Regions from separate parts of the Hoeflea sp. AS16 genome, predicted to be linked through region 1. Evidence: predicted binding sites of a transcription regulator. Region 1 holds the regulator's gene; each other region holds the start of a gene.
What was found. Region 1 encodes LexA, which represses DNA repair genes until DNA is damaged. Its sites were predicted from a motif close to TGTTCNNNNTGTGTTCNG; they were not measured.

Region 2: radA (DNA repair protein RadA) is a predicted target of LexA. The motif match lies at 5,780-5,797, and genes of this name have one in related genera.
Region 3: WNY80_RS21145 (YifB family Mg chelatase-like AAA ATPase) is a predicted target of LexA. The motif match lies at 4,013-4,030, and genes of this name have one in related genera.

Annotation. Positions count from the first base shown of each region.
Region 1 is NZ_JBBMQQ010000009.1:76,724-87,238, reverse strand. It holds gene lpxA (acyl-ACP--UDP-N-acetylglucosamine O-acyltransferase) at 1-457, shown strand, start outside; gene lpxI (UDP-2,3-diacylglucosamine diphosphatase LpxI) at 463-1,356, shown strand; gene lpxB (lipid-A-disaccharide synthase) at 1,344-2,507, shown strand; gene gltA (citrate synthase) at 2,679-3,968, opposite strand; gene WNY80_RS18620 (ComEC/Rec2 family competence protein) at 4,286-6,757, shown strand; gene lexA (transcriptional repressor LexA) at 6,789-7,505, opposite strand; gene WNY80_RS18610 (amidase domain-containing protein) at 7,915-8,490, opposite strand; gene WNY80_RS18605 (hypothetical protein) at 8,531-10,515, opposite strand, start outside.
Region 2 is NZ_JBBMQQ010000001.1:276,824-287,338, reverse strand. It holds gene ccoN (cytochrome-c oxidase, cbb3-type subunit I) at 1-459, opposite strand, end outside; gene WNY80_RS01345 (hemerythrin domain-containing protein) at 685-1,173, shown strand; gene WNY80_RS01340 (helix-turn-helix domain-containing protein) at 1,206-2,162, opposite strand; gene WNY80_RS01335 (cysteine hydrolase family protein) at 2,241-2,792, shown strand; gene WNY80_RS01330 (replicative DNA helicase) at 3,014-4,546, shown strand; gene alr (alanine racemase) at 4,556-5,689, shown strand; gene radA (DNA repair protein RadA) at 5,848-7,257, shown strand; gene WNY80_RS01315 (CvpA family protein) at 7,321-7,881, shown strand; gene purF (amidophosphoribosyltransferase) at 7,933-9,399, shown strand; gene WNY80_RS01305 (SDR family NAD(P)-dependent oxidoreductase) at 9,406-10,146, shown strand; gene WNY80_RS01300 (AMP-binding protein) at 10,349-10,515, shown strand, end outside.
Region 3 is NZ_JBBMQQ010000013.1:5,558-16,072, forward strand. It holds gene dut (dUTP diphosphatase) at 1-157, shown strand, start outside; gene WNY80_RS21135 (proline racemase family protein) at 154-1,158, shown strand; gene cysK (cysteine synthase A) at 1,308-2,282, shown strand; gene WNY80_RS21145 (YifB family Mg chelatase-like AAA ATPase) at 2,387-3,919, opposite strand; gene WNY80_RS21150 (outer membrane beta-barrel protein) at 4,201-5,061, shown strand; gene WNY80_RS21155 (YciI family protein) at 5,239-5,541, shown strand; gene gshB (glutathione synthase) at 5,566-6,513, opposite strand; gene WNY80_RS21165 (hypothetical protein) at 6,957-8,519, shown strand; gene WNY80_RS21170 (MBL fold metallo-hydrolase) at 8,703-9,716, opposite strand; gene WNY80_RS21175 (YraN family protein) at 10,006-10,374, opposite strand; gene rsmI (16S rRNA (cytidine(1402)-2'-O)-methyltransferase) at 10,371-10,515, opposite strand, start outside.

The sequences.
Region 1 (10,515 bases):
CTATTCGCATGTGGCCCATGATTGTCATGTCGGCAACAATGTCATTTTGTCCAACAATGTCATGCTGGCAGGCCATGTCACCATCGGTGACCGGGTGATCATGGGCGGCGGTGCCGCGGTTCACCAGTTTGTCCGCATTGGCCATCACGCTTTCATTGGCGGGCTGGCGGCGGTCAACAATGACGTCATTCCCTATGGCATGCTCAATGGCAATCCCGGTGTGCTGATGGGCCTAAACATCATCGGCATGCAGCGCTCGGGCTTTGGCAAGCCGGACATTCACGCGGTCCGCCGGGCCTTCAAGGCAATCTTCGATCCGACCACTCCGATCCGCGAGAACATCGCCCGCGTTCGCGAGCAGACCGACAACAATGCGGCCGTGTCCGATATCATCGCTTTCATCGATGCTGAAAGCGAACGTGCGCTGTCCTCGCCGGCCCGGGGTCAACGGGGCTGAAACCGGTGAGTGCTGCACCGGGTGCACCTGACATCGACGGACGCCTCTCCATTCTAGCCGGAAGGGGACGCTTTCCGGTCCTGGTGGCCGAAGCTGCGCGCAAGCTTGGTCATGATCCCTATATTTTCAGGATCAGGAATGAAGCCGATCAGGACTGGTCCGGTTTTGACACCAGTGAAATCAGCATTGCGGACCTGTCGGCGTTTTCTGCAACCGTTCGCCGCGAAGGCATCGGCTCAGTCGTGCTTGCCGGCGGCATCGGGCGTCGCCCTGATCTGGCCGACCTCCGCCCCACCTGGCGCTCGCTGTTTGCGTTTGCGTCCTCGTTTCGTATCTTCACGACTGCCGGGGACGACAAGCTGCTGCGGTTCGCCATCAAGGTGCTGGAGAACGAAGGCGTCCGGGTTCTGGCTGCACAGCAGGTGGCTCCGGATCTGCTCGGCCGTGCCGGGCCGGTAGGACGCCTGGGGCCGGGCAAGGCCGATCTCGAGAATATCGCGGCAGCGTCACGGGCAGCATTGGCACTTGGCAGGCTCGACATCGGGCAGGGGGCTGTTGCGGTAGGTGGCCGCGTCATTGCCATGGAAGGGCTTGAGGGCACCGATGCGATGCTTGAGCGGGTGGCGGATCTGCGCGCCAGCAAGAGGCTGTCTTCGGCAGGTGGCGGCGTGCTGGTCAAGCTGTGCAAGCCGGGTCAGGACGAGCGTGCCGACCTGCCGTCGATCGGGCCTGATACGGTGATCAATGCGCACGCGGCCGGATTGTCGGGCGTCGCCATCGAGGCGGGTCGTGCCCTGGTACTCGAGCGCGACCGCGTCGTCGCCGAGGCAGACCGGCTGGGCCTGTTCGTGACCGGCATCGAGCCGCGGGAAGACGAGGTGGGCCAATGTCCCCGTTGAAACTGGCAGTCGTTGCCGGCGAACCGTCCGGTGACATCCTCGGCGCCGGGCTGGTCCGCGAGATCGCCCGCCAGACAGGTCATAAGCCGCAGCTGGTCGGTGTCGGCGGCGAGCAGCTGATCGCCGAGGGGCTGACATCGCTTTTCGACTTTACGGAATTGTCCCTCATCGGCTTTTCCGCGGTCATTGCCAGGCTGCCCAAACTCATCATGCGCATCAGCCAGACCGCCGATGCAATCATTGCCGCAAGACCTGATTGCCTGCTGATCATCGACAGCCCGGATTTCAGTCATCGGGTTGCCCGCAAGGTTCGCAAGGCCCTGCCGGATCTCAAGATTGTCAATTACGTCTGCCCAACGGTCTGGGCGTGGAAGCCTGAACGGGCACCGGCGATGAAAGCCTATGTCGATCATGTGCTCTCGGTGTTTCCGTTCGAGCAGGAAATCGTCGAGCGCCTCAACGGCCCGCCGCTGACCTATGTCGGACACCGGCTGATGGAGGATCCCGGGCTGAATGCGGCCTATGAGGCCCAGAAGGCACGCAGGAACGCGAATGCGTCCGCAAGGCCGCCGGTCTGCCTTCTCCTGCCTGGATCGCGCCGCAGCGAGGTCAAGCGCCTCGCGCCGGTGCTGGCCGAAGCGGCGCAATTTTTGGCCACGCTCAACCCCGGCATGAGTTTCGTGCTCCCGGCCGGCGCCCATGTGGAACGCCAGATCCGGGACCAGGTTCTCGGCTGGGATGTCGAATGCCGGATCGTCACCGGCGAGGCTGCCAAGTGGCAGGCTTTCGGCGAGGCCGATGTCGCCATTGCCGCCTCCGGCACCGTGCTGCTCGAACTCGCGCTTGCCGGGATTCCGCATATCTCCTGCTACAAGCTCGATCCGCTCTCGCGCCTGCTGTCGCGCCTGATCGTTACTTGGACCGCCGCACTGCCCAACATGATTGCCGGCCATGTCGTCGTGTCAGAGTATTACGACGGCCAGATCCGCGCCGAGCGCCTGGCCCGCCAGGCGAACCAGCTTTCAGCCGATACGCTCCATCGTGCTGCCATGCTTTCCGATTTCGATCTGATCCGCTCGCGCATGGAAGTCGGCGTGCCGGCATCTGAAATGGCCGCCCGGACGCTTCTGTCCGTGCTTGCAGGCAACTAGAGCCGCCCGCCGTCCTGTCGCCACAGCCTTGCACTAAGGATGCCGTTGTATCGAGCAGTCCCGCGCTGCCTGCCCGGTGTCAGCCGCCCCCGGGTTGATCGGATACTGTTCCCCCGGAATCAAAAAAGCGCCCGAAGGCGCTTTCTCGACAGGTCATGTCCGGTGTTGCGCTTAGCGCTTGGACACCGGCACGTAGTCGCGTGCGGCTTCGCCGACATAGAGCTGGCGGGGACGGCCGATACGCTGGCCCGGATCCTCGATCATTTCGCTCCACTGGGCAATCCAGCCGACGGTGCGCGCCAGAGCAAACAGCACGGTGAACATGGTCGTGGGGAAGCCCAGCGCCTTGAGCGTGATGCCCGAATAGAAGTCGATGTTCGGGTACAGCTTCTTCTCGATGAAGTAGCTGTCGGTCAGCGCGATCCGCTCCAGTTCCATGGCCACTTCGAGCATCGGATCGTCCTTGATGCCGAGTTCGCCCAGCACTTCGTGCGTGGTCTTCTGCATGATCTTGGCGCGCGGGTCGTAATTCTTGTAGACCCGGTGACCAAAGCCCATCAGGCGGAACGGGTCGTTCTTGTCCTTGGCGCGGTTCACATATTCCGGGATCTTGTCGACAGTGCCGATTTCCGCCAGCATGTTGAGCGCGGCTTCATTGGCGCCGCCATGTGCCGGGCCCCAGAGACAGGCGATGCCTGCTGCGATACATGCGAACGGATTGGCGCCCGACGAACCGGCAAGACGCACGGTCGATGTCGATGCATTCTGCTCGTGGTCGGCATGCAGGATGAAGATCCGGTCCATGGCACGGGCCAGCACCGGATTGACCTCGTAATCTTCACACGGCACGGCAAAGCACATGCGCAGGAAGTTCGACGCGTAATCGAGGTTGTTGGTCGGATACACGAAGGGCTGGCCGATATGGTATTTGTAGGCCATCGCCGCCAGGGTCGGCATCTTGGCGATCATCCGCATCGAGGCGACCATCCGCTGATGCGGGTCGGTGATGTCGGTTGAATCGTGATAGAACGCCGACAGGGCGCCAACGCAGCCGCACATCACGGCCATCGGGTGCGCGTCACGGCGGAAACCGGTGAAGAACCGGCTCATCTGCTCGTGCACCATGGTGTGGCGGGTCACGCGGTAATCGAAATCGGCCTTCTGTGTCGCCGTCGGCAGTTCACCGTAAAGCAGCAGGTAGCAGACTTCGAGGAAGTCGCCGTGCTCGGCCAGCTGGTCGATCGGGTAACCGCGATGCAGCAAAATGCCTTCGTCGCCGTCGATAAAGGTGATCTTGGATTCGCAAGACGCCGTGGATGTGAAGCCCGGATCGTAGGTAAAGGCTCCGGTGTTCTTGTAAAGCGTGCCGATGTCGACGACGTCGGGGCCGATGGTTCCGGTTTTGATCGGCAGTTCGACTTCTTTGCCGTCCATACTGATTTTTGCGTTCTTGTCTGCCATGGCATGTCCTTCCACAAATGCAGGCGTTCGGCGCTTGGCCGACGTCTTGGATGACCGTCAGGCGTCTAGCTATCTGATTTGGAGCACCCTGCCAAGCTATGCAGATGGCTAATTGTCCGCCGGGGAGCGGATATGCAAAGGCCTGCAACGGCGGGCTTTAGCAAATGGTAACACTTTGGAATTGCGCGACAAACACCACGGTGCAAGCCCGCGTGAGCGGCCAATGGCCGGTTGTGGGGTGGGTGTCGTGATTGCAATTCACGGTGGCATTGTTGCGCGTTTCGGTGGTAGTCTGGCAGGCTTCAGGCGAGGCGTGCATGATGCAGGCAAAACGCGAAGGATTTGAGCGCGAACCAGTCGGTGCGTTCGGGGCCGTGAAACCGGCTGCCGGGCCGCACGCAGATCCTGTCGCGCCGGTGGTTCTGCGACAAGCCAAACGCCTGAGCACACCGCCGCTTGTCCGGCACGAGGAAAGCTCCGCAACCCGTCTGCGCAAGGGCTTCGCGGCGGCTGTTTCAGCGGAAAAGGACCATGGCCTGGCCTTCCTGTTCCTTCCCGTCGCAATGGGCGCCGGTGCAGGTCTTTTCTACATGACGCCCACCGATCCCGCACTGGTATTTGTCGCTGCGGGTCTGATGGTAGCGCTGCTTGTCGCGGGTCTGAGCCGGGAGCGCCATATCACCTCCGCCCGATGCGCCGGTTACCTTGCGGCCTTGTTCGCCGGTGCTCTCGCCTCCGGCATCGAGGTGCACAATGGCGCGCTTTTGCTTGATTCAGACGTGACGACAACGATTACCGGCACGGTTCAGGCACGCGAATTCGATCCCGATGGCAGGGTCAGGTACCTTGTCAGGCTTGCATCCACCGCCGATCCGCAGATCCGGCGCCCGCCCTTGCGCGTCCGGCTCTCGGCCCGGAGCAGCCACATGGTGCTGCCGGTCGGGGCGAAGATTTCTGGGCGCGCGCGATTGTCCGCGCCCTCCGGTCCGGTCATGCCGGGCGGCTATGACTTTGCCTTCCGCGCCTTTGTCGACCGCATCGGCGCACAAGGCTATTTCTATCGCGCGCCAGTCGAGGCAACAGTGTCATCGAGCCGGGCGGAGACCGCGGCGGGTTGGATCCAGTCGTTCGGATTGGGGCTGAGGAGCATGAGGGAAGATGTGTCCGCCAGGATCCGCGAGGTCTTGCCGGGAGACCCCGGCGGCATCGCCGCAGCCCTCGCAGTCTCTGACCGGCGCGGCATCAGCAAGCCGGTGGTCGAGGCCTTGCGCGCAACCGGGCTTGCCCACATCCTGGCGATCTCGGGACTGCACATGGCGCTTGCCGCCGGGACGCTCTACATCGGCATCCGCAAGGGGCTCGCGGTCTTCCCGGCTCTCGTGGAAGCCTGGCCGGTCAAGAAAATCGCAGCCGTCGGCGCGATGTTGACCGCCACCGCCTATCTGCTGATCTCCGGTGGCAGCGTTTCCACCCAGCGCGCCTGGGTGATGCTCACCATAATGCTGGTCGCGGTGCTGGCAGACCGGCCTGCCTTGACCATGCGCAATGTCGCGCTGGCGGCAATGGTGATTATCCTGATCTCGCCCTCCGCGGTTGTCGGCCCAGGCTTCCAGATGTCCTTTGCCGCCACCGCTGCATTGATTTCGGCCTATGCCGCGATTGCCCTTCGCGCCCGGCACAGATCCGCAGCACCGGGCAGCAGTGCCTCCGGATCAGCACCGCGCCGCTGGCTCGCATTTGCGGCAAAGGCCTTGCTTGGTCTGGCTGTCACGTCGCTCGTTGCCGGTCTCTCCACCGGGTTGTTTTCCGCCCATCACTTCCACCGGGTCGCAGGCAACGGACTTCTGGCCAACCTGCTGGCCATGCCGCTGGTAACATTTGTTGTCATGCCCGCCGGACTTCTGGCAATGCTGCTCATGCCATTCGGCCTGGATGCCTGCCCGCTGAAAATCATGGGGCAGGGGCTTGAGGGCGTCATTGCCGCGGCAAATTATGTCCACGGCCTCGGCGGAGATTTCAGTGTCGGGCAAATACCGCTGACGGCCACCCTGATCGCCGGGACCGGCTTCGTAATTCTGGTGTTCCTGAGAAGCCGGTTGCGTCTTGCCGGGCTGGCGCTGATCGCTGTCGGTCTGATGTTCACCCTGCCGCCGATGGCTGGTCCAAGGCCGGACATTCTGATCAGCGAAACCGGTCATCTGGTGGGATTGTCCAGCCCGTCGGGACTGGCAAGCAACGCCGCGCGGCCCAACAGCTTCGTGTTCGGCCAATGGCAGACGGCCATGCGTGGTGCGCCGCATCTTCCACCTGTTGCCGAGCCAAACATGAAATCCGGTTCAGATCCTGACGCAGCCACGGAGCCGGTCGCCGCCATCCTCGAACGCTTGCTTGCAGCCGCCACGCTGCGGCCGTCACGTTTTCAGTGCGCCGGCCGGGGCACCTGCGTGGCGATCCATGCCGGGGCTGCGATTGTCGCGACCGATCAGGCAGCACTGATTGGTGCAGCGTGTGACCAGGCAGATCTGGTGGTTGTCGCGATCCCGGTCTACATGATTTCCTGTCGTTCAGGCGCCATGCTCATCACATCGCGCAGTCTGCGCCGCTCGGGTTCACTGGCGATTACCGTCAGCCGGGAGGCGCAATCTGCTGCCGGGGGACAGGATGGATATCAAAAGACAAAGGCGAGCCCCCGATTCAAGGTCAACGCCGCACTGCAAGGCGTCATCCGGCCGTGGACGGTCCAGCGCTATTATGAGTGGCGAACCGGAAAGTTCGATCTGCCCGGCTGAGCATTGAGCGTTCGCCGGACGTGGCGTCTGGTCAGTGGTAACGCCGGATCAGGCCGACAAGCTTGCCCTGCACCTTGACCCTGTCAGGCCCGAAAATCCGGGTTTCGTAAGCCGGGTTTGCGGCTTCAAGCGCAATCGACGCGCCCTTGCGGCGAAACCGCTTCAGCGTCGCTTCCTCGTCATCGACCAGCGCCACGATGATGTCGCCGGGGCTCGCCGTCGACATGTTGCGGATCACCACCGTATCGCCATCGAAGATGCCGGCGTCGATCATCGAATCGCCCTTGACCTCAAGCGCGTAATGGTCGCCGGGACCGATCATTTCTGCAGGCACGGTGATGTTGTGGGTGATGTTCTGGATCGCCGAGATCGGCACGCCGGCGGCAATCCGGCCCATCATAGGCACTTCGGCCACCTGCGACGGTTCGTCGTTTGCAGGCGTGGCGCGGCGCACGGGTTCAGGCTGCTTGCCTAGGCTGCCTTCGATGACGCTGGGCGAAAATCCGCGGCGCGGCTGCAGCGAGGCCTGGTAGCTGTCAGGCAGCTTGATCACTTCAAGCGCCCGTGCGCGGTTGGGCAGGCGGCGAATGAAGCCGCGTTCCTCGAGCGCCATGATCAGCCGGTGAATGCCGGATTTGGACGCCAGGTCGAGCGCATCTTTCATCTCGTCAAACGAAGGCGGTATTCCGCTTTCCTTCATCCGTTCATTGATGAAGAGGAGAAGTTCGTGCTGTTTGCGCGTCAACATTGGCAAATTACCCCGGTGGCCGGCCCGATGGTCGGAATGAAACAAAACCAGAACTCAGGTATCATGTTCCATATGTGTTCCGCAAGGGGTAAAGAAACAATGAAAGAACATCGGGGGTGCGAACCGTAAACGGGAACAGAACACGCAACGGGGTGATGGTTGCGCCAACGAATTCCGGATAATGGATTGTTTTCATTGGCAAACCGACGCGTTTCTACGCCAATTTGCCAGGGCCGGTTTGTGCTGCGTGATCACACAGGGCAGTCAGTTCGGACAACCCGGAGATCCTGTCTCCGGGAAGCGTGTAACCATTACGGCATGGCCTGCCGGTCAACGATTCGCAAGGAACTGACATCGTCTCAAACATCCTGCGAACCTGCAAAGTTACAAAGTTCTAGGTGCCAGTTGGTTACTGCGCGTCGGTAATGCGGAACATCGTAGCGAACCATTGCCGGATTTCCGCACCCATGTCACCGCAGCAACGAGCGGCGGTGTGAGACCATACCTTTGCCGGCTTCAGTGGATCTCCGAGATTGACCGGCTCGCAGATCATGAAGGCGTGCGATGGTCGGATGAGGTTGTTGAGGAAACCAATGTCACCGATTATTGCGTCTGAAATACCCAATTCCTGAACATTGTCGTAGTCTGTAGCCAGCGCCGTCAAAGCGGCGACGAGATCGGTATTGCGCATCGCCAATCCCGCCGGGCAGTCTGTTGTACTGCCATCGCCGGGTTTGATGGCGATGCCTCCGGCACTCAGGCAGTGGGCGATGAAATGTGCGCAATCCGTCTTGCCGGGTTGGTCATAGTAGGCACCGCAGGTGTTTGCCGTCTGGCCGCAATAGTCCTTCGCATAGGTTATCGCCTTCCAGTTGCTGAATTTCACCTTCCTGGGCGCGAGCGGTACAATTTCGGCCATCGGCTGTACATAATTTTCAGGCTCGATCCCCATCTGCTTCAGATATTCGGTCTCGAGTTTGGTCATGGCTGTCTCCTCGTATTGGCAGCGGCAGATAGAAGGTGGATCAGTTCATTCGTCGGGTAGTCAGCGGCATGGCGGGCGAGACGGACACGATTCTGGCCTGCGCTTCGGTCAGTCCTGCAAGTCGGTCCGCTCCCGTGGCTTCGCGGACATTTCCCGTGGCCGTTATCGTGTCGCTGTCACTGAAAAGCCAGGTGAGGGGATTGGGTTCCATCGCCTCCCCATTGCCGGCGCCGCTGTCCGTCCAGGCCTTGTGTGACAGATCACACCAGAATTCGGTGACGGGGGCTGCCGCCTGAACCCCGGCGATCTGCAGCGACAGGAATGAGCCGCCCGGCACGGGTGTTTTTTCGGTTCCCGCGTCCGTGCGCCTTCCATCAACAGCAATCAGGGTCTTAGCTATGGCGAGCTTGCTGTCGTCCGGTGCACCAGCATCGTGCGACAGCAGTAATTCAAACTGGCAGTACGGGCCATCTGCGCAGGGCAGATCGAATTCGCAGGCGTCGTCCTCCTTGGTGGCGGCTTCTAGACGAAACCGGATATTCGCAATCCCCTTCGTCGTGACCGGGAAGCGCCCTGTCAGCAACATTCCTTTCCAGGGGATTTGCGAACCTTCGGCTGGTCCCGTCAGGATCGATTTCAGATCGAGGTCGTAGGCGCCGAACTGCTCGTCGAGCGGTGATGCCAGGCCATAGGCCAGCGGCCGCGCCGGTGACTCGAGTTCGATCAGATGGATCTGTGGCTCCAGCAGATCGCCTGTCTTGAAGGGCAGCACAAGGTCCGCGCCGTCCGCCCTCATGATCGAGTGGAAGATTCGCGCCGGCTTGCCCAGCGCATGGTCGCGCTCCGTCACGATCACCGCCATATGCCTGTGAACGTGCTGGGCGAATGGCGAGGCCTGGACCGAGGGGCGGAGCCACACCGGCTGACCTGCATGGTCTTGGAAACGGAGAATGTTGTCGTCACCGCTCGCTTCACTAGTTGCAATGATATTCGCGAAGACGGCGGGTTCCGACACGGGCAGCGAGCCGTCGGAGGGTGAACGAAGAATTGATGCCACGTCGAAATTGCGTGCCGAACGCGTCCATTCGGCGAAGGTCGGCCGTGATGCCACGCAGTGGCGGATCGAACGTGCCCCCTCGACGACAAACGGGTTCTCCACACCGGTCGCGGGCGCCATTTCGCCTTCCGCGTCGGCGGGGATACTCCATTCCATTGTTGCAAGCAGGAGAGGTTGGTTGCCGCTGCCCTGCACACTTGTGCCGGCCGCATGTCTCCGAACACCGAGCACTGCCAGCAGATAGCGTTCCGGGGCAATCGGAGCATGCAGCAGCACCAGCGCCTCGAATTGGTCATTGACCTTGGCCAATTGGATGCGTTCCTCAGCCTCAGCCTTGATCTCGACCCGTTGCAGAAGGTGGCGCGCGATGTCCACTTTCCAGTGATTACCCTCGTACCCGACGGCAATGGCGGTTTCCTCTCCGATCCTTATTCCACCAGGCTTGGAAAATTCGATCCATGCCGTCTGTCTGCGAAGATCCACGGGCGTGCTTCCATTGGCATGAAAGGTCCAGCCTGGATGAAGGTAACGCAGGCTTTTCACGCCGAGGAAACTCTCCTCGAAGTCGAGCGGAGAAAGCGGGTTTTCGCCAAAGTCCTCGGCAAGCAGCATGAACGCGGTGTTCGCATAACGCGGATCCGTGGCCCTGGGTTCGTATGTGAGGCCAATCGGCCCTTCCACCTGCATGGCCACGCCCGTGGCCGGATCGAGATTGGGTGGACCTGCTTTGAAAGTCGATTGTCTCAGGCGTGGGTCCGGGCCGATTTCCTTGCGGGCGTCGCGGATCTGTACTCTGCCTTCTCCGTCGTCTTCGCCTGGAACTTTGGCGATTTCGAACCCCAGGCTCGTCTGCAGGCCGTAAACAATCCTGTCGGCGAGGCCGCCAACAGCATGGGGCGGCTCCTGCAGCACGGCCAGGATCGGTGGGGCGGCGGGTGTCGGCTCGGCATTGTCGGCGGGCGCTTTGG
Region 2 (10,515 bases), on a different contig from region 1:
CCAGCCGAGCTCGCCGCCGAACAGCCTTGCGCGGGAGGTGCGCTGGACCACGTAGAACGATGTCGCGATAAGTGCGTTGCCGCCAAAGGCGAAAATCACCGCCGAGGTGTGCAACGGACGCATGCGGCCGAAGTTGAACCATGGCTCGATGTTGAGATCGGGAAAGGCCAGCTGGAAGGCAACGATGACGCCGACCAGAAACCCGACGATACCCCAGAAGGTCGTGGCGATGATGCCGTATCGCACCACCTCGTCAAAATAACCTGATTTGCCGTCAGCCGATTGGCCCGTGACCGGTGAGAAATTGACTCGCCGCAGCAACAGCACGGTGCTCACCAGCAGGACGAAGAACAGGACCCACATATGGGCCGCGAACAGGTCGTCCTTGGCGAAAGCCACGCCGAGCAACGCCAAGAAGGCAAAGAGGCCCACGGCGATTGTTTCGAAAGCGTATTTCATTGTTGTTATCCCCCAGGGGTATCAGAATAGAGCCGGGAATGCCGCCGTGCCTGCCCCCTTTAGACAAGCTGCGAACCTTCGCCGAACTATGGCACAATTCGCAGAGACGTCTTCATTCTGCATTGATCCAAGTCAAGGACGCAGAGCGTTCCCCCACCTAGTTTTTTACACCGAGAGGGAAACAAAACGAACAATAACATCGCTCTTGGACTGGGAAGAGACCTCATGACAGATAACGCCACCATCAAGCTGGCGCATGGAGAAGACCCGATTGCCGCCTTGCGCAAGGCGCACAAGGATCAATTGCTGCTGTGCGACCGGCTCGAAGAAATCGCCGATTCGCTCCCCGACGGCATCAACCGACAAAAATGCATGTATGCAGCCCGCGCCCTCGGCCCGATGATCAGGGGCGTCCATCGCTTCGAGGAAGACGTGGTGTTCCCGATGATCGCGAAGCGGATGGGGTCCGGCGAGAAAATCGAAGCGACACTGAACCGCTTGCGGTTCGAGCATTGCGAGGACGAGTGCTTTGCCGAGGAACTGACCGAGGCGCTTCACGCACTGGGAAGTGGTGCTCCGGACGTCAACACCGAGGCGATCGGCTACATGCTGCGCGGCTTCTTCGAGGCCATGCGGCGCCACATCGCGTTTGAATCGGAGATGCTGCTGCCGTTGGGGACCGATTCCAGTTCCGGCACTGCGCTCGATGAATAGAAATTCCGGCCGCAACCAGTCGTCAAGTCGCGCTACGCCCGCACATCCAGAACACTGAAGCGACGCCGGTACTCTGCCGCGGTCAGCCCGGTGACCGACCGGAACACCCGGCCAAAGGCCGACAGGTCATGGTACCCCACGGCCCAGCCGACGGCACCGACAGGGTCGCGGGTTCTCTCCAGCAACCCGCGTGCCTTTTCCACCCGAAGCGCCTGGACGTAGGCATTCGGGTTCAAACCCGTCGCCGCCTTGAAACGGCGCAGGAAAGTCCGCCCGGACAAATTGCTGTGCGCCGCCAGCGCCTCCACTCCCAGATCGTCCTGCACATGCCCTTCCATCCAGAGCTGCAGCGTCAGAATGGTGTCGTCACCATGATTGAGATTGGGCCGGAAGCTGCGGTAGTTGCGCTGTTCGCGCTTGCCCGGATCAATCAGCAGATAGCGGGCTGTGCTGCTGAGCACCTCGACACCCTGCCAGCGTTCGACGAAGAACATCCCCAGATCAACCCAGGCCATCATCCCGCCGGCGGTGATGATGTCACTGTCGTCGATCAACAGGTGCTCGGGCTGCAGGTCGGCGTCGGGAAAGGCTGCGCGAACCTCGTCTTCCAGCGCCCAGTGGGTTGTCACCGGCCGCTTGGCCAACAGCCCGGCATGCCCCAGCCAGAACAGTCCCGCGCACACTGACGCGGTCAATGTCCCCGCCCCGTGCCGGGCGCGAATCCAGCCATGAAACTCACGGTCTGCCTCCCCGCGGGCATCGCTTCTGTTGGGAGGCACGATCAACGCGTCGTAATGAACCGATACCGGAGGCAGCCTGCCCGGTCTGAGCACCTCGACATTGATGACGACACCGCCCTGCTCCGCGCTGATCTTGTTGGCCGTGTCGAAAAGGTCGGCCAACCCCAGCACTGCGGCTTCCTGAACGCCCTGATAGGCGATGAGGGCGAGAGACCGGTCCGGTCCGCTTCGATTTGGCGGATTCTGCATAATCTTTGTCATATACGCCAATATATCGTATCCGCTGCCATGTGCAAATCTCTGGCTCTCAACAAAGGGAGACCCGAAATGACTGACACAGCCCTCATTCTCGTCGACATCCAGAATGACTATTTCGATGGCGGCCGCTGGACGCTGAACAGGATGGATCAGGCGAGCGACAACGCGGCGAAGGTTCTGGCCCATGCCCGCAAGAACGGCCACATGATCGTTCACATCCACCACGAGATGCTCTCCGACGACGCGCCCTTCTTCAGACCGGGGACTTCAGGCGCCGAAATCCACCCGAAAGTTGCGCCGCAGGCCGGCGAGGAAGTGTTTCTCAAGCACGCGCCGAACAGCTTCCACAACACCCCACTGCATGCGACTCTGTCGGGACGCGGCATCACCAAGGTCATCATCGTCGGTGCAATGAGCCAGATCTGCATCGACGCCACCACCCGCGCTGCCTCCGATTTCGGCTACACGGTCACATTGGTGCATGACGCCTGTGCTGCACGGGATGTGGAATTTGACGGCGTGGCAGTGCCGGCGGAACAGGTCCATGCGGCATTCATGAGCGCACTCTCGTTCGGTTATGCCACGCTGCTGGATTGCGAGAGTTTCCTCGCGGGCTCCTGAGCCCCGCCCGATTCGGTCGGCGACACAACCCTTCCAAAGCGCATTTGTCGCTGCACCGTAACTTTGGCCGCACGATGCTGTGGACAAGTGTGGACAACGTGCACAACATTGGTGCTTCGGCGATTCGCTTCGAATTTGGGCTGGCCATGCGCTGACATGGCCACCCACTTTCGTTATTGCAAGCCAACGCCGCCCGCACCAAGTTCAGGACAGTCCAGAAGATGAATGATGCAGCCCGCAAGATAGAGCCGATTCCGGCCCGTGCCGAAAAAAGTCCGCTGTTTCGCGAAGCCCCGTCAAACATCGAGGCCGAACAGGCGCTGCTCGGCGCGATACTGGTCAACAATGACGCCTTTTACCGGGTCTCCGACTTCCTCAAGCCCGAACACTTCCAGGAACCGTTGCACCGCAAGATCTACGAGGTCGGCGGCGACATCATCCGCATGGGCAAGACCGCCAACCCGGTGACCATCAAGACCTTCCTGCCCGCCGATGCCAAGGTCGGCGACATGACCGTGGCGCAGTATCTCGCCCGTCTGGCCACCGAAGCCGTCACCATCATCAACGCCGAGGACTACGGCCGGGCGATCTACGACCTGGCGCTCCGGCGCTCGCTGATCTCGATCGGCGAGGACATGGTCAACATCGCCTTTGACGCGCCGCTCGACATGCCCCCGAGCACCCAGATCGAGGACGCCGAGCGCCGCCTGTTCGAACTCGCCGAGACCGGCCGCTACGACGGCGGCTTCCAGTCGTTCAACGACGCCGTGTCGCTTGCCATCGACATGGCCGGCGCCGCCTATCAGCGCGACGGCGGACTGTCGGGCATTTCCACCGGCATCTCGTCGCTCGATGCCCGCATGGGCGGCTTGCAGCATTCCGACTTGATCGTGCTTGCCGGACGTCCGGGTATGGGCAAGACCTCGCTTGCCACCAACATCGCCTTCAACATTGCCCAGGCCTATGAGGGCGAGGTCCAAGCCGATGGTTCGATGAAGGCCAAGAATGGCGGCGTGGTCGGCTTCTACTCGCTCGAAATGTCGTCCGAACAGCTGGCAACACGTATCATTTCCGAGCAAACCGAGATTTCGTCGTCCAAGATCCGCCGTGGCGAGATCAACGAAGCCGATTTCGAAAAGCTGGTTGGCTGCTCGCAGATGATGCAGAAGGTCCCGCTCTATATCGACCAGACCGGCGGTATTTCCATCGCCCAATTGTCCGCCCGCGCCCGCCGTCTCAAGCGCCAGCGCGGCCTTGACGTACTGGTTATCGACTACATCCAGCTGATGACCGGCTCGGGCAAGTCGAGCGACAACCGGGTGCAGGAAATCACCCAGATCACCACCGGCCTGAAGGCGCTCGGCAAGGAACTCAATGTTCCCATCATCGCGCTGTCCCAGCTGTCGCGTCAGGTGGAAAGCCGCGAGGACAAGCGTCCGCAGCTCTCCGACTTGCGTGAATCGGGTTCGATCGAGCAGGACGCCGACGTGGTGCTGTTCGTGTATCGTGAGGAATACTACGTCAAGAATGGCGAGCCACGCCGCAGCCAGGAAGAAGTGGCCGCCGACATCAAGACCCCGGAATACCTCGCCTGGGAAGAAAAGATGCTGAAGGTGAAGGGCACCGCCGACGTCATCATCGCCAAGCAGCGTCATGGACCGACCGGTACGGTACAGCTGGCCTTCCAGGCGGAATTCACCCGCTTCGAGGATCTGGCCGACAATTCCTACGACCAATTTGTCCACGACGAGTAGGTTTACGCTGTGACGTCATCCGCGAGCACCTTTGAGCACGGCTCCCCCTCCGCCACCACAACGCGCCTGAGCGTTGATCTGGGCGCACTGGCTGAAAACTGGCGGAAGATGCGTGACCTGTCCGGCAGCGCCCGTTGCGGCGCCGCCGTAAAGGCCAATGCCTACGGAACCGGTGCCGACAGGGTTGCGCCAAGATTGGCCCGCGAGGGCTGCAGGGACTTCTTTGTCGCTGACGCCAATGAGGCCGCGGCCCTGAGGCCATTGCTGCCCGACGCCCGCATCTACGTGCTGAACGGCGTCTTCGAAGGCTCGTTCGCGCAAACACTGGCGCATGACCTGATCCCGATCATCAACTCGCCGGAACAAGCCGCCTTCTGGTGCGCAAATGCCGATGGCCGCGCCTACGCCTTGCATATCGACACCGGCATGAACCGGATGGGCCTGACACCCGAGGAAGCTGCAGCGCATTCACAGGGCAGCGCACCGCCTCCCTGCCTTGTGATGAGCCATTTCGCCTGCGCTGACGATCCCGATCATCCGCTGAACCAAGAGCAGATCAAGCTGTTTGACAGCATCAGGCCCTGCTTTTCCGGGATCGAGGCGAGCCTTGCCAATTCCGGCGGCATTTTCCTCGGATCAGCACCCCATCACGACCTGACGCGCCCGGGCATTGCGCTCTATGGCGGCGATCCGGTGTCGGATGTTCCAAACCGGATGCGCACAGTTGTCACCGCACAAACACGCGTGCTTGTCATCCGCAATGCAAAGGCCGGCCAGACAGTGAGTTACGGCGCCGCGCACACGCTGACGCGCGACAGCCGCATCGCGGTCTGCGGCGTGGGCTACGCCGACGGCTTTCACCGGAACGGCTCGGGCGCCGGCGTACCGTTGCGGTCTGCGGTGCCGCAAGGCGCTTTCGGAGCCATCAACGGCACGCGCATTCCGGTGATCGGCAAGATCACCATGGATCTGACCATGTTCGATGTGACCGACCTGCCCGATGGAGCTGTGAATGCCGGAGACTGGGTCGAACTGCTTGGTCCAACCGTCTCGCTGGAACAAGCAGCAACCGCGGCCGGCACCATCAGCTATGAATTGCTCACCAGCCTCGGACAGCGTCACGCGCGCAGCTATGTGGATTGACGACAGCCGCCACTGTTGATGGATAAATGCCAGCCGTCTGCGCAATGCGGCCAAACTGCATCAGTTTTTTCATGGATCAGCATGGAAAAACAGAACAAACAGTGGACAAACTGTCATCTTCCTGACAAACCGGCGACAGCAACAGAGGTAACTGATCCTTGGCCAAAGCCCGCGTTCAATTTGTTTGTCAATCCTGCGGCACCGTGCATGCCCGCTGGGCCGGAAAGTGTGATGGTTGCGGCGAATGGAACACCATTGTCGAAGACGACCCCACCGGCGGCATTGGCGGAGGACCTGGTACTGCGGCGAAAAAGGGCCGTGCGGTGGCGCTGGCCAGCCTGTCGGGCGAGATCGAGGAAGCGCCACGCATCTCCACGCTGGTCAGCGAACTCGACCGGGTGACCGGTGGCGGATTCGTGCGCGGATCGGCAGTGCTGGTCGGCGGTGATCCCGGCATCGGCAAATCCACACTTCTGATGCAGGCCGCCGCCGCCCTCGCCAGGCAGGGCAACCGGGTGATCTATGTTTCGGGCGAAGAAGCCGTCGCCCAGGTCAGGCTCAGGGCGCAACGGCTGGGTGCTGCTGATTCGGGCGTCCTGCTGGCGGCGGAAACCAATGTCGAGGATATCCTCGCCACGCTCGCCGAAGGCAAACGTCCCGATTTCGTCATTATTGATTCGATCCAGACGCTCTGGAGCGACCTTGCCGGTTCGGCGCCGGGCACGGTCACGCAGGTGCGTACCGGCGTGCACGCCATGGTGCGCTACGCCAAGCAGACCGGCGCTGCCATGGTCCTGGTCGGGCACGTGACCAAGGATGGCCAGATCGCCGGCCCCCGCGTGGTCGAACACATGGTCGACGCGGTGCTGTATTTCGAAGGCGACCGCGGCCACCACTACCGCATTCTCAGAACGGTCAAGAATCGCTTCGGCGCCACCGACGAGATCGGCGTGTTTGAAATGTCCGACAAGGGGTTGCGCGAAGTTGCCAACCCGTCGGAACTGTTCCTGGGAGAGCGCAACGCCAAGGCCCCCGGCGCTGCGGTGTTCGCCGGCATCGAGGGCACCCGGCCGGTGCTGGTCGAGGTCCAGGCGCTGGTGGCGCCTTCGAGTCTGGGCACACCGCGCCGTGCGGTGATCGGCTGGGATTCGGCGCGCCTGTCGATGATTCTCGCAGTGCTCGAGGCCCATTGTGGCGTGCGCCTTGGCAGCCATGATGTCTACCTCAATATCGCCGGCGGATACCGCATTGCGGAACCCGCGGCCGATTTGGCTGTGGCCGCAGCGCTGGTTTCCTCGCTTGCCGGGCTTGCCCTTCCCGCCGATTGCGTCTATTTCGGCGAAGTCAGCCTGTCGGGGGCTATCCGTCCGGTGGCGCAAACGGGTTTGAGGCTGAAGGAGGCCGAAAAACTGGGCTTCGCCAACGCGGTATTGCCATCGGGATCCGCCGACCTGCCGACGAGGTCGGGCGCCGGTCTGGCCCAGATGGAAACACTGGCGGATCTGGTCGCGCGCATTGCCGGGTCCAAGGGTGCGGCCCTGACCGGAAGTGACGAGGACGAAAACTGAATTCAGCCTATCCGGGAGCCAGAAACGGCAATGGTAGGCAGAGCCTGAACGGAACGCGATTTCATGCCCATTACCCTTCTTGACGGCATCCTGCTTGGCATCACGCTGTTTTCTGCAGTGCTTGCCATGGTTCGTGGATTTTCGCGCGAGGTGCTGGCCGTCGCTTCCTGGATCGCTGCCGCTGCCGCGGCCTATTTCCTCTACCCCCTGCTCACGCCGCTGGCGCTGAAATACACCTCGTCGGACAAGATCGCCATGATCGGCTCCGCCGCACTGGTGTTTCTGATCGCGCTGATCGTGGTGTCCTACATCACCATGCGCATTGCCGATTTCATCATCGACAGCCGCATCGGCGCGCTCGACCGCACCCTCGGCTTCGTCTTTGGCGCAGCACGCGGTGTGTTGCTGGTTGTTGTCGCCATGCTGTTCTTCAACTGGCTGGTGGCCTCGCCAAAGCAGCCTGAATGGGTGGTAACCGCGAAATCCAAGCCGATGCTCGATTCACTGGGTGCCAAGCTGGTCAACATGCTGCCCGATGATGCCGATGCAACGATCCTTGAACGCCTGCGCGGCGGCGGTTCGCAAGAACCGGGATCCGATGCGGCTCCCGCCACCAGCGGATAGGAATTCCGGCCGGGATCAATCCGGCGGGTCTACATGAAGGGTTCGACGCCGATGACAGACAGTGGCTTGAAACCGGTCGACAACGAAGCCGATGACTTCCATGACGAATGCGGCGTGTTCGGCATCTTCGGAAAATCCGAGGCTGCAGCCGTTGTCACTCTGGGTCTGCACGCGCTTCAGCACCGCGGTCAGGAAGCCGCCGGCATCGTCGCTTTCGACGGCCAGCAGTTTTCCGTCGAGCGCCATGTCGGCCTGATCGGTGACACCTTTACCAAGCGCTCGGTCATGGACCGGCTGCCCGGTGATCGCGCCATCGGCCACACCCGCTATTCCACCACCGGCGGCGAAGGCCTGCGCAACGTCCAGCCGTTCTTTGCCGAGTTTGCCGGCGGCGGCTTTGCCATTGCCCACAATGGCAACATCACCAATGCACTGACCGTGCAGCGCGAATTGCAGAAGCGCGGCTCGATTTTCTCCTCGACATCGGACACCGAAGTCATCCTGCATCTGATCGCCACCAGCGAAAAGGCCCGGATCGTGCCGAAGTTCATCGATGCGCTGTCGCGGATCGAAGGCGCCTACTCGCTTGTGGGACTGTCGGAGAAAAAGATGATCGGCGCGCGCGATCCGCTCGGCATCCGGCCGCTGTGCATCGGCGACCTTGATGGCGCCTATATTCTCGCATCGGAAACCTGCGCGCTCGACATCATCGGCGCCCGTTTTGTCCGCGACGTCCAGCCCGGCGAGGTGGTGGTGATCACGTCCAAGGGGATCGAGAGCCATTTCCCCTTCGAGAAACAGTCACCACGCCTGTGCATCTTCGAATACGTCTATTTCGCCCGTCCCGACTCGACCATCGAGAACCGCAATGTCTACGAGGCGCGCAAGAAGATCGGCGAGGAACTGGCCAAGGAATGCCCGGTCGATGCCGACGTCATCATCCCGGTTCCCGATTCCGGCACGCCTGCGGCCATCGGTTTCTCCCAACAGGCGGGACTGCCCTTCGAACTCGGCATCATCCGCAACCACTATGTCGGCCGCACCTTCATCGCGCCGTCATCCGAGATTCGCCACATGGGCGTCAAGCTCAAGCTCAACCCCAACAAGAACATGATCGAAGGCAAACGCGTGGTGCTGGTCGACGATTCCATCGTCCGCGGCACCACCAGCCAGAAGATCGTGAAGCTGGTGCGCGAAGCCGGCGCGCGCGAAGTGCATATGCGCATCGCCTCCCCGCCGACCATGTCGTCGTGCTTCTACGGGGTCGACACGCCGGAAAAATCCAAGCTTCTCGCCTCGCGCATGTCGGTCGAGGCGATGGCGGATTTCATCCGGGTGGACAGTCTCGGCTTCGTCTCGATCGACGGGCTCTACCGCGCCGTGCGCGAACCGGGGCGCAATGCAGAATGCCCGCAATTCTGCGATGCCTGCTTTACCGGAGACTACCCGACAGTGCTCACCGATCAGGAAGATCTGGAAAATGTGCGCAGCCTGTCGCTGCTGGCCAACAACGGATAAACTGGAATCATGGCATTGCTTGAAGGACGTATCGCGCTGGTCACAGGCGCTTCCCGGGGAATCGGTTACGCCACGGCGCTGGCGCTTGCCAAGCATGGCGCACACGTGATTGCCGTGGCCCGCACCACCGGCGGGCTCGAGGAACTCGACGACGCCATTCAGACAGCCGGCGGCAGCGCCACGCTGGTACCGATGGACCTGACCGACATGCCCGCCATTGACCGCCTCGGCGGAGCCATCAACGAGCGCTGGGGCAAGCTCGACATTCTCGTCGCCAATGCCGGTGTGCTCGGCACCATTTCGCCTGTCAGCCATGTCGAGGCCAAGGTGTTCGACAAGGTGATGGCAGTCAATGTCACCGCCACCTGGAGGGTAATGCGCTCGGTCGAGCCGTTGCTGATCAAGTCCGATGCCGGCCGGGCGCTGATCCTGTCGTCAGGCGTCGCCCATTCGGCACGCGCCTTCTGGGGGCCTTACGCCGCCTCCAAATCCGCCGTCGAGACCCTGGCACGGGTATGGGCCGCGGAAACAAACAAGACCTCGCTCAAGGTCAATTCGATTGATCCGGGTGCCACCCGGACGGCGATGCGGGCGCAGGCCATGCCGGGCGAAGACCCCGATACCCTGCCCCATCCCTCCGAAGTCGCGGCCAAGCTGGTCCCGCTCTGTGCGCCGGCATGCACCGAGACCGGCAAACTGTTCCGGGTCGCTGAAAACCGGTTCTTCGACTACCGGCTGCCGGAATAACGACCCCCGCATCTCCGCCGGACAATCAAACCGGTTCCATTCGCACAAGATCGGCTCTAGGCTGACTGACGGGAGCTTTCGCCCGGTTCAGGGATGAACCACCTTCATGGACCGGCAGGCATGGAGGATGTTGTAGATGGCGGGCTTTGCGGTAGCGCTGATAATCATAATATTGGCAGCCGGTTTACTTGCGGCTGTTAAAGTGTCGCGTCAACGCAATTCCGGGCTCGCGCAGGCCATCGCGCTGGTCAAGCTCAAGACGCTTTTCCGGCTTCATTTGCCTGAACAGTCACCTGGCTCACCTGCCCCTTCTCCTGACCGTCCGGTTGTCCATGTCTATCCGCGCCAGTCAGGTCTCGACGCGGCGGT
Region 3 (10,515 bases), on a different contig from region 1:
CGCCAATCTCGGTGCCGAACCTTTTACCGTCAGCCGCGGCATGCGCATCGCCCAGCTGGTCATAGCGCCGGTGGTGCAGGCCCGTGTCACTGTTCATGACAGCGTGAGTGAAACCGTCCGCGGCACCGGCGGTTTCGGCTCGACAGGAACCCGATGAACCGGCCGCTCACCGTCATCGACATGCACACCGGCGGCGAGCCGTTGCGCATCGTCACCGGCGGTTACCCGGACTTGCCAAAAGGCACCATTCTCGAAAAACGCGCCTATGTTCGCGATCACCTCGATCATCTGCGCAGGATCCTGATGTTCGAGCCGCGTGGCCACGCTGACATGTATGGCGCGCTGCTGGTCGAGCCCGATCTGCCCGGCGCCGACCTGGCGGTGCTGTTCATTCACAATGAGGGCTACTCCACCATGTGCGGCCACGCCATCATCGCGCTGGGGCGTTATGCGGTGGACCAGGGGCTGGTCCCGCCGGGCAGGGACCTAACGCAGGTCAACATCGAGTGCCCCTGCGGGCTGGTCCGTGCCGAAGTCACCATGCGTGACGGCAAACCCGCAGAGGTCGGTTTCGAGAGCGTGCCGTCCTTCCTGTTCGCCCGCGATCAGGCGCTCACGCTCGATCATTGCGGCAAGGTCAATTTCGACATTGCCTATGGCGGCGCATTTTATGCGCTGGCCGATGCAAGCCAGTTCGGTCTCGAGTTCGGCCGCGACCCCGTCTCGGCTTTCGTCGAGGCGGCCGACGCGCTGACCAAGGCTGCGCAGGCGGCAATTCCGCTCAGCCATCCCGATGCCGATGATCTGGCCTTTCTCTACGGCACCATCCTCACCGATGGCCGTGATACCTATTCTGATGTGCCGACCCGCAATGTCTGCGTCTTCGCCGACCGGCAGGTCGACCGCTCGCCCACCGGCTCCGGCGTCACCGCCCGGCTCGCAGCCATGCACGCCCGCGGCCAGATCGCGGCCGGCCAGGCGCGGGTCTTCGAAAGCATCACCGGCAGCCGGTTTTCGGGCTCGGTCGCCTCGGTGACGACATGCGGACCGCATCCGGCGGTCAGCGCAAATGTCTCGGGCCGCGCATTCTATTCCGGCAAGGCCGAATTCATTGTCGAGGATGATGATCCGCTGGCGGCGGGGTTTCTCGTCCGCTGACGGCGTCCGCCTCGGGTTGGAATTATTTTTCACGCCCAGCTTCATCCGGGGTATTATATTGCGCGAGACCGGCTGCGCTTTCGGCGGAGATGGCTCGTCTGCGCACGCTGTGCTGTCTAAAGTCACGGCAACACACAAGGAGCCTTTCCATGTCCGCCAATTCAGCTGAAACGCCCGGCCGCGGCCGCGTCTACGATTCAATCATCGACACCATCGGCAGCACGCCGATCGTCCGTCTCTCCAGACTGGCCGCCGCCGACGGCGTCAAAGCCGAAATCCTTGCCAAGCTGGAGTTTTTCAATCCGCTTGCCTCGGTCAAGGACCGGATCGGCGTCGCCATGATCGAGACGATGGAAGCCGAAGGCCGGATAGCGCCGGGCAAGACCACGCTGGTCGAGCCGACCTCGGGCAACACCGGCATCGCGCTCGCATTCGCCGCCGCCGCCAAGGGCTACCGGCTGATCCTGACCATGCCCGAAACCATGTCGGTCGAGCGCCGCAAGATGCTGGCCCTGCTTGGCGCCGAACTGGTGCTGACCGAAGGCCCCAAGGGCATGAAGGGCGCCATTGCCCGGGCCGAGGAACTGCTTGGCGAAATCCCGGATTCGGTGATGCCGCAGCAATTCGAAAATCTGGCCAATCCGGAAATCCACCGCAAGACCACTGCCGAGGAAATCTGGAACGACACCAGGGGCGGGGTCGATATCCTGGTCTCGGGCATCGGTACCGGCGGCACCATCACCGGCGTTGGCCAGGTGTTGAAGGCCAAAAAGCCGGGCGTGCAGGTCGTGGCGGTGGAACCGGCAGATTCACCGGTGCTGTCGGGCGGCAATCCCGGACCGCACAAGATCCAGGGCATTGGCGCCGGTTTCGCCCCCGGCGTGCTCGATACGAAAATCTATGACGAGATCGCCAAGGTGACCAATGACGAGGCCTTCGACATGGCCCGCCGGGTGGCAAAACTTGAAGGCGTTCCGGTCGGCATTTCCTCAGGCGCGGCACTCGCTGCCGCCGTCAGGATCGGCCAGCGGCCGGAAAACGCCGGCAAGCAGATCGTCGTCATCATCCCGTCCTTCGCCGAGCGCTATCTCTCGACCGCGCTGTTCGACGGCCTGGGTGACTGAAGCCTGTTCCGTCCTGTCTCGGAGCAAGCATACTCGAGGTATGGTTGGGCCGGAGGGCGTCAAAACACGCTGATCCGGTTCGCGCCTGCCCCGGCAGACCCGCCTCACGCCGCCGTGGACACCCGTTCGGTGCCGATGCGGTAGGAGATCGCCTCGGCCAGGTGGATACGGCCGACGGTTTGCGCGCCGTCGAGATCGGCCAGCGTTCGCGCCACCTTGAGAATGCGGTGATAGGCGCGCGCCGAAAACCGCATTTTCTCGGCCGCATCGCTGAGCAGCGCCTGTCCGCCCGCATCCGGCTGGGCGACTTGTTCGACCAGCGAGGTGGAGCATTGTGAATTGGTGCGGATATCGGCACGGCCAAGCTCGCGGTAGCGGTCCTGCTGCATGGTTCGCGCCCGCGCCACCCTGGCTGCCACATCGGCGCTTGCCTCGGTCGGCTGCGGCTTGATCAGATCCTGCGCGGTCACCGCGGGCACATCGATGCGGATGTCGATCCGGTCCATCAGCGGCCCCGAAATCCGCCCCTGGTAATCGGCCTGGCAGCGCGGGCCGCGGGCGCAGGAGTGGCCTGGCTCGCCGGCCATGCCGCAGCGGCAGGGGTTCATCGCCGCGATCAGCTGGATATTGGCCGGGTAGCTGACCCGGTGATTGGCCCGCGCAATCACGCTTTCACCATTCTCCAGCGGCTGCCTGAGTGAATCGAGCACCTGCGGGGTGAATTCGGGGAATTCGTCGAGAAACAGGATGCCGTTATGTGCCAGCGACACCTCGCCGGGACGGGCGCGCAGGCCACCGCCAACCATCGCCGCCATCGAGGCCGAATGATGCGGCGCGCGGAACGGCCGCCGGTCCGACAGCTTGCCGCCCGCCAGTTGCCCGGCGATCGAATGGATCATCGAGACTTCCAGAAGTTCAGGGGCTGACAGCGGCGGCAGGATCGACGGCAAGCGCGCCGCCAGCATCGATTTGCCGGATCCTGGAGGCCCAACCATGATCAAATTGTGCCCCCCGGCCGCCGCCACCTCAATGGCCCGCTTGGCGGTCTCCTGGCCCTTGATGTCCGTGAGGTCCGGCATGTTGGCGGGCGCCGCCCGCATCGCAGGCACCGGGCGTCCCAGCACCTGCGTGCCGCGGAAATGATTGGCAATGGCGATCAGCGAGCGCGGCGCGATGATGTCGATTTCCTCGCCGGCCCAGGCCGCTTCCGGCCCGCTTCCTGCCGGGCAGATCAACCCCTTGCCCAGTGCATTGGCGCCGATTGCCGCGGGCAGGGCGCCGGCAACGTTGGCAATGGTGCCGTCAAGTGAGAGTTCGCCCAGCACCACGTAGCCATCAAGCGCATCACCCGGAATGGCGCCAAGGGCCGCCATTAGTCCGAGCGCGATCGGCAGGTCGAAATGCGAGCCTTCCTTGGGCAGATCCGCCGGCGCCAGGTTGACGGTCACTTTCTTGGCCGGCAGCGACAGCCCGGAGGCATGAAGCGCGGCCTGCACCCGTTCGCGGCTTTCGGCCACCGCCTTGTCGGGCAGCCCGACGATGTGCATGTTCACCTTGCCCGGCGCGATCATCACCTGAACATCGACCGGCACCGCCTCGATGCCCTGGAATGAAACCGTGCTGACCCGCGCAACCATGTTTCCGGCCCCCTCATGTTGCCTTCCCATCCGCGCCCGGCACTCAAGTGTTTCCCGTTATGCGCGATCCGGAATGAATTGAAACACGACATGCGGAATAAAACAAGAACAATACGACAACGATTACACCAAATAGGTGAGAAGTGGTTGTGCCGGGTTGTGGGGAGGAGGCCCGATTGAGGTGTTCCTGTGCAATGTATCCGAAACAGATCAGTCTCTGTGCACAGCGCGTGTCCGCTTGGCACAACTAGAAATAGGCAAGCGAAATCCGGCGTTGCGGAGTGAATCCATTTTTGCGAGTCATGGGTCCAAATTATTATGATCAATTGATTCGCCAAGGAAAAATCATCATGCAGTCTGGACGAGTTGAAGCCTTTGTTCTCTCTGGCGTTGCGGCACTTGCGCTGTCTGTCTCCCCTGTAATGGCAGGCGACGCGGCCGCCACCTCCGACTGGCAGGGCTTTTATCTCGGCCTCGCATTGGGCGGCGCTCACAGTGCGGCCAAGCCTGACACCGGTGTCGTCTATGGTACGGGCTACTTTAATGATGCTGGGGGTGCGAGCGATCGGGATCAGATCAACCCGATCCTGCAACGGCGAATTGACGGGCAGGATCTGACCGGATCCGTGCTGGCCGGATATGATTTCCAGTCTGGCAACTTTACATACGGCTTGGAGGGTGATCTCACCTTCATGGGGTTTTCCCAGACCCAAAGCGCCGGCCCGGTGAATTACGATACCGCCCCGGCCAGCACATTCACCACCCGAACCACCATTGAATCCGATTTTCTGCTCAGCCTGCGCCCGAAGCTCGGTTACGTCAGCGGCCCGTTCCAGTTCTATGTGTCCGCTGGCCCGTCGGTCAGCCGGTTCAAGATGACCCATCACTATTCCGACACCCATAACGGCGGCAGCAGCGTGACATTCTCTGACAGCAAGACCGCGCTGGGCGTTTCAAGCAGCATTGGCGTGGGCTACATGCTGTCCGATGGCTGGGTGCTGCGCAGCGACTATGTGTTCAGCTACTATCCGGACATTGCCGGCGGCAGTTCCGAGCTCAACGGCGACGGCAAGACTGATTTCACCTATGGGTCTGATTTCCAGTCGCACAATCTGCGTCTGGCCCTGATCAAGCGCTTCTGAGCCGCCCGTCAGCGGCTCTTCGATGACAATTTGCGCGATGTGCACATGATTGTTGCCCGGGCGGGGTACAAATTCAGCGGAATCTGAATTACCTCAATGCATGGTCCGGGCGCTGCCCGGTGAATTCGGCACTAGACCGGATACCGTCTTGCAGTCAGTCCGGCGCGGAGCAGTAGAATGGCCTTTCTCGAAAATGGCGAGCATCTTTTTGTCATTGACCTGACCTACATCACGGCGCTCGAGAACATTGACCCGCTGGTGGCACCCCATATGGCTTTCATTGAGCGCAACTATGCGGCAGGCCTGTTCCTGGCTTCGGGCGCCAAGGTTCCGCGTACCGGTGGCGTCATCATTGCCCGCGGCCGCTCGGTCAAGGATATCGAGGAACTGATCACCGCCGACCCGTTTCACATGGCAGGCGTGGCCCACTACAAGATCACCGAGTTCGAGCCCGGCAGTGTCGCCGCCGCGCTGAAATAGCCGGTTTGCCGCGCGCTGCGGGCCTTAGCGGCGCTTTGATTCCACAGCATCCCAGAACAGTGCAGCCACGTCCGCGCCGCCGAAATTCCTGATTTCGCGAAGCCCGGTGGGCGAGGTCACGTTGATCTCGGTCATCAGGTCGCCGATGATGTCGATACCGACCAGAATGAAGCCGCGCTGTTTCAGCGACGGGCCGATGCGGGCGCAGATTTCCTTCTCGCGCTCGGTCAGTTCGCTGTGCTCGGCACGGCCGCCGGCATGCATGTTGGAGCGCGCATCCGTCTCCGCCGGCACCCGGTTGATCGCGCCGACAGGCTCGCCGTCGATCAGGATGATGCGCTTGTCGCCGGCGCGCACCGAGGAGAGGTATTCCTGGGCGATGAACGGCTCGCGGTACATCTGCGCGAACATTTCCAGAAGCGAGGCGAGATTGCGGTCGTCGGGTTTGATGTGGAACACCCCGGCGCCGCCATTGCCATAAAGCGGCTTGAGGATCATGTCGCCGACCTCGGCGCGGAAATCATTGATCGTCGCCGGATCACGGCTGATCAGGGTCTTCGGCATCAGGTCGGGAAATTCGGTAACGAAGATCTTCTCCGGCGAGTTGCGAACCCAGGCCGGATCATTGACCACCAGCGTTTTCGGGTGAACCCGCTCCAGGAGGTGCGTCGAGGTGATGTAGGCCATGTCAAACGGCGGGTCCTGCCTGAGCAGCACCACATCCATGTCGGCGAGGTTGATCTTTTCCTGCGGTCCGAGCTCGAAATGATCGCCCTCGACATCACGCAGGATCATCGGTTCGGCAACCGCCTGCACAACCCCGTCGCGCATCGACAGCTGGTCCGGCGTGTAGTGAAACAGCTTGTAGCCGCGGTTCTGCGCCTCCAGCGACATGGCGAAGGTGGAATCGCCGGCAATCTTGATCGAGCGCACATGGTCCATCTGGACCGCAACATTCCGGATCTTGCTCATGGGTAGGGTGTCTCCGCCAATCTGATGCACTCACATAGGGCGTGGGTGGGGGGGATTGCAACGGGGGAGGCGGATGGAATTGGGGAAGGCATGGAGGCGCCGCAGGATGAATTGGTGGGACAAAGGTCAAGCGACGGGCAACTCGTCTGCGTGACACCCGACGGTTCCCGGACATCCTCAAAGCAAGGCCAAGAATCCAGAACGCTTGCGAAAGCTGTCAACGGATGGCGTGCGGAAAAATGCCGGTTACCGGTTTGTGTAGGTGTATCTACCTTGAATAAAAGCCGAGGAATTGTGTGGGTATGTGAATAAAGCGTGAATAGTCGCATTATCAATTGTCTTCTGGTTGACCGGCCAGCTGTTTGGATTGAGTGATATTCAGAACAAAAGAATTGATTACCATGCATACTTAGAAACAGAAAGCAGTTCTGACTATATGGGAGTTGGTTATGAACAAGCACCGAGTGAATGCTTGGGTGAAGAGGGCCATCAGGAAACAGCTGCAGGCTGATACGGGCAACCACGCCCTCAACCAGTATCAGCCGGGCCTGTCGGAAAACCTGGAAACGGAATACGGGATGAACGCTGCGATGCGTCACGGTTCCCACGCCTATATCAACGCGGAATTCAGCAATGCGGACGAGCCCGAACCCATCATGCCTCCATTGCTGGGCCACGAGACAAAGGCCGAAAAGACGGCTGGCGGTATGGCCGGCATTGTCAAGAAGCGATTTGGCCTTGGTATCCTGCTCGCGCTGGTGCTCGTGGGCTGGGATACAGGTTCCGCAAAGGCAGCGTTCCATCTGCAGGACTTCGATACGGACGGGAATCCGGAAGCTGTGAGCTACCAGGAACTCCGTCTTTTCCTGACCTACAATCTGAACATGAGTATCGCGGAATTTGACGCAGCCGGAAATCAGAACGGCGTGCTGGATGGAGCCGAGGTCGATGCATACAACCGCGTCCTGGATGCAAACATCGATGATGCCTTGGGAGCGTTTTTCTACTCCGATGAAGAGGACCGGATTCTCACATCGGGCAAGACGGTCCCTCTCGACACGGTGCTGGGAAATTTCAACCTCAAACGGAAGAACGCACCGAAGCCTCTCACGCCGGAGGAAATTGCAGAAAAGGAAAAGGCTGCCCGGCTGGCCAAGACACGACGGTTTGTCCGCGACAATCACGGCCTTTACATCCGTGGTAGCGGCAAGGACGTCTCGATCCGCGAGAGCGCACTGGATGCCGCGGGGGCCAAGGTGACCTATACCAACAACAATGTAACCGACATTGATGTCGGCCGTATCAAGGGAGCCGTCGGCTATCTGTTTTCAGGTACGTTGAAACCCGGCAAGGCAAAGTCCGGTGGCGGCCCTGTTCTGGATTCCTATTCATACGGCGGTTCAATTGAGTTGGACCGGTTCTTTGATAGCCGCGGCAGGGCGTTCGAGAAGGATGCGCTGACGCTCCGGCTGGGCGGAGATCTGCAGTTTTCGGGGATCATGCCCGGCAACATTCCAACCCAGTACCTAACGAACTGGGTCCGCTATCAAACCGACACGAGGTTCGAGGAGCAGACATACGGTCTGGAGACGATATATGAACCCTACATCGGCGTGTTCAACAGGTTGTACTCCCTTGATAACAACCTGAAGCTCATCGCGCGCTTTACCCCCACGCTGCGCTCCGACTACACGATTGTCGGAAAGGATCCCAACAGCCGTTTCCTGGTTGATAGGTTCTGGAACTTGGGATTCGGCGCAAGCTTTCGGCTTGACCTGACCGACGATGACAAGACGCTCGCCTATTTCACCACGACCTATGAAAACTATTGGGACGTTCTGGGTGGAATCGGGCGGACATACTCTTGGGAAAACCAGCTTTCGTTCCCCTTGGCGCGGGACAGTGGCCTGGATGTTGCCCTTACCGCAACGCATACCCTCTCCAGGAAGGCTGCCACCGGAAAGAGGGACGACCGGTTCGAGTTGGGTCTCGGAGTGAAATTCTGACGCAAGAAGCCGGTCTTGGTTGAGCTTGCGGAAGGTTCAACAAGCCTGTGTGTTGATGAACGGCACAGCTCAACTGATCGTCCGGATCGATCAGGCGCGTTCGGCGATAGATGTCCCTCGGTGGTCTTGCCGTGCCGCAGGCGGGACATGAGTTGCCCCGCCTGCGGTTGTTGTTCCAAGGCATCACTCGGCTGGAAGCCGGAGCGTTGCCAGATCTGTTCCGACGATGACATTGCCCTCGAAACCTGCACCCTTGGCGGCATCCGCATAATCGGCTTGTGTCAGCCCGCCGCCCGGAACCTTGTAGGGCCCCTGGTTCTTGGCGCCGAGAGGCGGGATCAGGTGGGTCAGCATCAGGTGCTTGACGCCTGCTCGCTGGGACATCGCGCCAAGGTCGGATGATGTCGCCTGGCGGTAGAAGACCGGGGGCGGAAAGCCGCTGTCCTTGTCCGGCCCCATCACCGGATGAATGGTCGAGTGCACCACCACATCGGCGCCATTGGCCAGGGCTTCGACTGCGGCCGAAGTGGACGAGTCCCGTGGCGGAGCGGGCAGATCATTGCCGGCGTCTCCGCCGATGACGACGCTGCCGGCCGGGGTGTCGACACGGTAGGACGCATGTCCGGCGATGTGACGTGAGGTGACCGCTGAAACCACGACGTCGCCCGAGCGCCAGACTTCCTGACCCTCTGGCGTGCCGTCAAAGGTGCTTACGTTGAGCAAATCTGCAGGGCCGCCCGGCAGTCGCTTCGGGTTCTCCGCCAGGCGCTGGGCAATCTCGCCCGAGGCAATGTAGGAATCGCCCAGATGCGCCGCGAGATTGGCGCAGCTTGCCACGTGGCCCGGCTCGGCTTCGACATCCGCACTGCAGACCAGATCGAGTTTCGGACCGGCTGACCCGAAATGCCACCGGACCTGTACCATATCGGCCAGTCCGTCGGTGTGATCGGAGTGGATATGGGTCAGGAAGACGGCCTTGATCTTGCCGACGGGCACGTTGAGCTTGGACAATTGCTGGAGTGTGCCGCGCCCGGCATCGAACTGCAGCATCACGTCCGAACACCCGTTGGCGTCATCGCCATAGCGGACCAGTGTTCCCGCACCTGCCTGCCCATTGAACACCGGCGGGCCTCCCTGCGTGCCGGTCAGGGTGACTTCGAGACATGGAGCCGCGTTTGCCGCGATCCCGCCAGCCATCAGTCCTGCCTACACTCCGAAGACGCCGAAGATATGCCTAGGTAACAACATCATATTCCTCCCAATCGTTCGCCCGGTTGAAAGTCCGGGCAGGCCGATCTTATCAATTTGTTCAAAAAAACGATATTAATTTTCAATATGGATCAATGTCGAAATTATTAGAGGAAACGGAAAATTTTGCGAACGAAGGCGCCGACCGGAATGTCGGGTCACATGCTGCTTTCGCGGCGGTTGGGGCGTATGGCCTCGAAATGGACCAAGGGTTGGTTGGGCAGGTCAGGCTGGTTCGTCAGAACGCATCCTCAAGATGCACCGGCCAGCTCCACGGGCTGACGACGACGATGTCGTGACGCCAGGACAGCCGCGCCGAGTCCTTCTGCCGGCTGATGAACAATTCCCCTGCCGCCGCGATCCGCCGTTGCGCCGGATAGCTTACCGCATCGACGCCTGAAGCCAGGTCGCGGCGCGCCTTGACCTCGACAAAGGCGATCAGATCGCCCTTGCGCGCCACCAGGTCGATTTCACCCACCGGGGTGCGGTAACGAAGCGCCTTGATGCTGTAGCCCTTGAGCAGCAGGGCCAGCGCGGCAAACCATTCCGCACGGCGGCCCTTGCGCTCCAAGCGCCGTTTTCGAGCAAGCCTGTCGTCCGCGCTCACGCCTCACCTTTCGCGGTGAGGTCCTTCATGTCCAGAAGCCGCTGGTAGAGATCCTTGCGCGGCAATCCGGTCAGCCGTGCGGCTTCCGTCGCAGCCTTGCCGGCTGGCAGATCGGCCGCAAGCTTTACCAGCAGCGCGTCG